Linked DNA regions of Sporomusa termitida. Each later gene encodes a partner of the first gene's protein in a complex. Links are inferred from orthologs where the notes say so. Each region holds a gene or a part of one and is shown on either strand. Other genes may lie near its edges. The genes, in order: tig and rpsG.

Region 1 (3,181 bases):
CATCCTCACCTACATAACCGGCTTCAGTTAACGAGGTGGCATCGGCTACGGCAAAGGGAACATTGAGAATTTTAGCCAGCGTTTGTGCTAACAACGTTTTACCACTGCCAGTTGGACCAAGCATAATGATGTTGGATTTTTGCAGCTCAACATCATCCATTTTAGCCCCCAGATTAATTCGCTTGTAATGATTGTACACAGCTACAGCCAGAGATTTCTTAGCTTCCTCCTGACCAATGACATACTGGTCAAGAATGTCTTTGATCTCTTTGGGTTTAGGAACATCCCTGAGCTCAACATCCATATCTTCGCTCAGTTCTTCTTCAATGATCTCATTGCAAAGTTCTATACATTCATCACAAATATACACTCCTGGGCCGGCAACAAGTTTCTTTACCTGCTCTTGCAGTTTACCGCAAAACGAACACTTTAGTTGACCCCTGTCATCACCGAATTTCAACATATTACCACCTCTCTACTTGGGAGTCTCCTTGTGTCTGTCACCCCGCACCACAACTGAGTCAATAAGGCCGTAGTCTTTCGCCTGCTCACTGGACATGAAAAAATCACGCTCCGTGTCACGCTGAATTTTTTCTAACGGCTGACCGGTATGATGGACAAGGATGCCATTTAAATGTTCCCGCATACGGAGAATTTCCCGAGCATGAATTTCAATATCGGTAGCTTGCCCTTGCGTACCACCAAGAGGCTGATGAATCATAATGCGTGAATTAGGCAGGGCATAGCGTTTACCTTTCGCGCCGGCTGCAAGCAGCAATGCACCCGCACTGGCGGCTTGCCCCATGCAGGTAGTCGTTACGTCCGGCTTGACATATTGCATGGTATCATACATAGCCATTGCCGCCGTTACCACTCCCCCCGGGCTGTTAATATATACATGAATATCTTTCTCCGGATCCTCCGACTCCAAAAACAGCAGCTGAGCAATAAACAAATTTGCCACATTGTCGTCAATCGGTCCGCCGATAAATACAATACGGTCCTTTAATAGCCGGGAGTAAATATCATAAGCTCGCTCACCGCGGTTAGACTGCTCTACTACAATTGGCACATAGGGCATAAAAAATCACCTCAATATCTAAATTTTTTATCTAAATTATTGGGCTGCAACACTATCAATTACTAATTGTGCAGCTTTTTTACGCAGGACTGAGTCGTTAAGCGCCTGAAAACGGTTTGTTTCACGAATCACTTTGACAATCTCTTCCACTGTTGTTTGATAGTTTTGCGCCATGGATTCAATCTCCCGCTGCAGGTCTTCAGGCGCAGCAGTAAAGCCTTCCGCTTTGACAATAGCCTCAAGCACCAGGTCGGTCTTTACATTATATAAGGCCGCAGTACGGTAGTTTTCCCGCAGGGCTGCCATATCCATTTTAGTATATTCAAGATATTTTGCAAGTTGCATGCCGCGCTGCTGTAAATTTACATCCAGGTCCTGAATCATGTTATCAATTTGATTCTCAACCATTACGTCCGGAACATCAAGTTCAGCCCCATCAACTACAGCTTTGATGGCAGCAGCCCGGAACTCACGTTCGGCTTTGTCGGCAGCAGTCTGTTCTAACTTATTCTTAATATCGCTTTTTAATTCCGCCAGCGTATCAAATTCCCCGGTCTCTTTAGCGAACTCATCATCAAGCTCCGGCATTTCCTTGCGTTTGATGTCGTGGATATTAACCGTAAACTTAGCCTCGTTGCCAGCTAATTCGGCCACAAAATAATCTGCCGGAAAAGAAACACTTACCTCCCGCTCATCCCCCGACTTAGCCCCAATCAGTTGTTCTTCAAAGCCGGGAATAAAGCTGCCAGACCCGATTTCAAGCGGATAACTCTTGCCTTCGCCGCCATCAAAAGGAACGCCGTCCACAAAACCTTTAAAATCAATAATGGCCAAATCACCTTGTTTAAGTTCAGCGTCCTCTACCACTACCATTTTGGCATTGCGGCTGCGGTTTTTTTCCAGTTCACTATCCACGTCTGCATCAGTAACCTCGGCAGCCGTCTTTTCTATTGTCAGACCTTTATATTGACCTAAAGTAACTTCAGGTTTTTTAACGACAGTAGCTTTAAACACTAACGGTTGATCTTCCGCTAGCGTAACAACTTCAATTTCCGGACGACCCACAGGATCAATTGCTTGTTCCTCCAATGCTTTGGCATAGGCCTGAGGAGCCAGAATTTCGAAGGCCTCGTCAAGCAGTGCCTCTTTGCCAACACGCATTTCCACTACTTTACGGGGAGCTTTACCTTTACGGAAGCCGGGTATGTTGACCTGATTAGCCAGCTTGCGGTATGCTTTTTCAACAGCCTTAACCACCTCAGTCTGGGGTACCTCAAGATTAAGCACCGTTTTATGATTGTCTATTCTTTCCGCTGTTACCTTCATTTATGTATTTCCTCCTTATTAAATTAACTGCTGACACAGCTTATTAATTGTCAACATAGTTCTCCCGTAAATAGTATTCCCATTATTGACATAAATTTTATGGGGTTCTTGGATTAACCAATATTTTTTTTGGCCAGTGTCCATAATTTGTAGCAATGTCATGGATAATATCATAACACAAGTAAATAACAAAGACAAGATATGAGCAAAAAACCCAGCAGTTCTGTGCTGGGTTATGTGTAATATGGAGCGGAAAACGAGATTCGAACTCGCGACCCTCGCCTTGGCAAGGCGATGCTCTACCGCTGAGCTACTTCCGCGTTTACCTCGTCAAGAACATTATTTATCTTATACCATAATCAATTATTTGTCAACCTGAAAAATTTGCTAATTAATTCTCAGCTAACACCTGCCTGACAGCCTGCATATTATGTATCAGGGATATACAACGAAACAATATCCTGAAGGAGGCTGGCCAGTTGCATTACCGGCTGAACAAAGACTGCGTGCTAGTAGAAGGCCAGGCCCGGGGAGCTATTTATGCATTAACCACAGGCCGGGTATATTCAATTAATCAGGGTGCAGTAAATTTATTGCAGGCCTGCCGGCAAGCGGCTCTGGAAGACATAATGGACCTTACTTTATCTGATAACAAACTCTATCTGTCATTTCTTGATAGACTGACAGCGCTCGGGCTAGGAGCCGGTTATACTGATCCCCCCCCTGACCAGAAGAGAGCGCTGTCAGATTATAAGCCCCAGCTAGAATTTCTTT
Region 2 (3,072 bases), 1.5 Mb from region 1 along the record:
CCGGTTGTAGTATCTTTGAGACCTACAGCAGCGGCAATGTCCCCCGTGTAAACGATTTCGATCTCTTCACGGTGGTTGGCATGCATCTGGAGAATCCGGCCGATACGTTCCCGTTTTCCTTTTGTGGAGTTGTACACATACGAGCCGGAAGCTAGTTTGCCGGAATATACGCGGAAGAAAGCGAGTTTCCCCACATAAGGATCAGCCATAATCTTAAACGCCAGTGCCGAAAACGGAATACTATCATCGGCTTTACGCTCGTCTTCCTCGCCGGTATCTGGCTTAACACCTTTGATGGCCGGAATATCAGTGGGAGCAGGCATATAAGCGACAACAGCATCCAGCAGAGGCTGAACGCCTTTGTTTTTGTAGGATGAGCCGCAAAGTACCGGTGTCATTTTGCAGGCAATAGTAGCGCGGCGAATTCCTGATTTGATCTCATCAATGGTGAGTTCTTCACCCTCAAGATATTTCATCATCAGTTCATCGTCGCTTTCAGCAACGGCATCCAGCAGGTTCTGGCGGTAAAGCTCTGCATTCTCCAGCATATCCTCAGGAATCTCTGTTGATTCGCTCACTTTCCCCAGGTCGTCAGTATACATAACTGCCTTCATTTCAATAAGATCAACGAAACCCTTGAAGGTATCTTCAAAACCGATTGGCAGTTGGATTGGCACGGCAAACGCGCCCAAACGACTTTTCATCATATCAACAACCCGGTAGAAATCAGCACCGGTGATGTCCATTTTATTAACATATGCCATACGGGGAACGCCGTATTTATCAGCTTGACGCCACACTGTCTCCGACTGAGGCTCTACGCCGCCTTTAGCGCAAAATACCGCAACCGAGCCATCAAGTACCCTGAGTGAACGTTCTACTTCAACTGTAAAGTCCACGTGTCCTGGTGTGTCAATGATGTTTATACGATGCCCGTCCCATTGGGCTGTAGTGGCCGCAGAGGTAATGGTTATACCCCTTTCTTGTTCTTGCACCATCCAGTCCATAGTCGCAGCGCCATCATGCACTTCACCAATTTTGTGTACTCTGCCGGTATAAAACAGTATGCGTTCAGTCGTAGTGGTCTTGCCAGCGTCTATATGCGCCATGATGCCGATGTTCCGCGTCTTTTCAAGTGGAAACTTTCGGGCCACTATTTTCACTCCTTAGTATCGCGGGGTCCGCTATTTGTCAGGTTTGAGTCAAAGACGGGTTGCTTACGCAACCCCGTTCAATTCCCGCACGCGAACTCCGTACTTCGAATTTTACCAGCGGTAATGGGCAAAAGCCTTGTTGGCTTCAGCCATTTTATGTGTATCTTCACGTTTCTTAACAGATGCGCCGGTATTGTTGGCAGCATCCATCAATTCTGAAGCAAGGCGTTCGTGCATGGTCTTTTCACCGCGCAGCCGCGAATAATTAACCAACCAGCGAATACCAAGCGACATTTTACGGTCAGGCCGTACTTCTACTGGCACTTGATAGTTGGCTCCACCCACACGGCGAGCCCGGACTTCAAGAACCGGCATAACATTTTTCAACGCTGTTTCAAAAACATCCATTGGATCTTTACCGGTTTTGGCACGAATCGCCTCAAATGCGTCATATACAATGTTTTCAGCAACACCTTTTTTGCCGTCATACATCAATTTATTGATAAATCTGGTTACCAGCTTGGAGCTATATACCGGATCCGGCAATACATCCCGCTTGGGAACAGCACCTTTTCTTGGCATCAGTATCCCTCCTTTTCCAAAACTCTACAACTGTTCTTGCAATTACTTCTTAGCTACGGCCTTTTTGGCACCGTATTTCGAACGGCCCTGGCTGCGTTTGGCAACACCGGCAGTATCAAGAGCACCGCGAACAATGTGATAACGTACGCCTGGCAAATCTTTGACCCTGCCACCACGGATAAGCACAACTGAGTGTTCCTGCAGATTGTGACCAATACCCGGAATATAGGCGGTTACTTCAATGCCGTTAGTTAAGCGTACACGGGCTACTTTGCGAAGTGCAGAGTTCGGTTTTTTCGGAGTAGTTGTATATACTCTCGTGCATACGCCACGTTTTTGTGGACATTCTTTAAGTGCAGGTGCAGTCGATTTTTGAATCAGTTGCTCCCGGCTTTTGCGCACTAGCTGACTAATTGTTGGCATTTTTTAAGCGCACCTCCTTCCCCAATCTCGTTATTTATTATTAAAAACCTCATCTGCCGGTTTCAGCAGGTAAAGTTATTAACGACTCGTCCGTGTTAACTGCTATTTTAAAACAGCCACAGCCGCAGCGCCTACGGCAATGCTGCAGGCCTTCCCCAGTTCACTCATCGTCGCTGTTTCATCAACCAACACAGCTTTTTGATTACACAGATGCGCTAGCGGTGCTACCACCCGGCGATCAGCATCAACCGCAAGATACACCTTGGCGGCCAGACCTTTTTCCACAGCCCGCGCTGTTTGTTTAGCACCAATGGCTTTATTGGCGGTCTTTAAACCGGCAAGTTCCTCACTGTTCACATCGCCAACTCCTTTGGATAAATAGCACTGTTCACAAGACACTCTAATATATTAACATTTGGAATTCCAAATGTCAATAAACTATTAGAGTTTCTGCATATTTTTAAACACACTAAACCGGGTGTATCAAATCCACTATTTACCACTCATTAGTAGTGCCCTCATGGGCCTGGTTTATACTTCTTTTTGCCGCTGATGGCTGTCTTATTTAACTGCTTCTATTATATATGAAGCAATTCTGCGCCAGTGATTTATTGGTTTGTTAAAGAATACAGGCACGGGGCTGTATTCAGGGCACACTTAGCTGATAATGGCTGCAGCACCAAACATAAAACCAGCAGCAAAATCAGCAGGGCTTTATAGACCGGCCGCCGCCTACGCTTAGCTGCCACTTGCTGCCTGGCTAATTCGTAGATAAAATACACCTGCGACACCTCTTTCCACAATTGCTTTTACTTTCTATATCGACTACCCGGCAAAGCATTTACATAGGTTAATAGTCTCAAATATATAAAAGAAATTCTGATGGCGCAAGTGCGGCGGTTGGTGTTCAGCA

The links.
Region 2: the proteins of tig (region 1) and rpsG are in contact, whole or in part, in a crystal structure (PDB 3GTY), measured with the Thermotoga maritima proteins. The link is inferred for Sporomusa termitida from one-to-one orthologs. Residues at the interface, in WP_004081061.1 of Thermotoga maritima: Glu122, Val124, Val129, Leu130, Tyr133, Glu188, Gly259, Ile262, Tyr263, Glu266, Ser270, Glu273, Gln274, Glu277, Arg308, Gln311, Ile312, Ser315, Tyr316, Glu325, Arg329, Arg336, Leu363, Phe366, Trp367, Arg373, Leu377, Arg381, Leu384, Glu387; in WP_004081843.1 of Thermotoga maritima: Lys34, Lys52, Lys55, Glu59, Arg62, Gln63, Glu66, Asn67, Lys69, Val71, Arg95, Ala109, Lys110, Lys111, Gly112, Arg113, Pro114, Glu117, Glu121, Ile124, Ala125, Tyr127, Asn128, Asn129, Thr130, Gly131, Lys135, Asp139, Arg142, Met143.

What each region holds. Positions count from the first base shown.
Region 1 is NZ_CP036259.1:1,507,947-1,511,127, reverse strand. Bases 263-3,115 are described here. They hold tig (trigger factor), read right to left. Parts: upstream 2,408-3,115; coding sequence 1,118-2,407; downstream 263-1,117. Other genes in these bases: SPTER_RS06615 (radical SAM protein), read left to right, coding at 2,887-3,115; clpP (ATP-dependent Clp endopeptidase proteolytic subunit ClpP), read right to left, coding at 476-1,081; clpX (ATP-dependent Clp protease ATP-binding subunit ClpX), read right to left, coding at 263-463. Outside these bases: more of clpX, read right to left, coding at 1-262; more of SPTER_RS06615, read left to right, coding at 3,116-3,181. UniProt on the Bacillus subtilis protein: Involved in protein export. Acts as a chaperone by maintaining the newly synthesized protein in an open conformation. Functions as a peptidyl-prolyl cis-trans isomerase.
Region 2 is NZ_CP036259.1:50,309-53,380, reverse strand. Bases 2-2,745 are described here. They hold rpsG (30S ribosomal protein S7), read right to left. Parts: upstream 1,737-2,745; coding sequence 1,266-1,736; downstream 2-1,265. Other genes in these bases: SPTER_RS00260 (ribosomal L7Ae/L30e/S12e/Gadd45 family protein), read right to left, coding at 2,262-2,516; rpsL (30S ribosomal protein S12), read right to left, coding at 1,779-2,159; fusA (elongation factor G), read right to left, coding at 2-1,154. In the rest of the region: more of fusA, read right to left, coding at 1-1.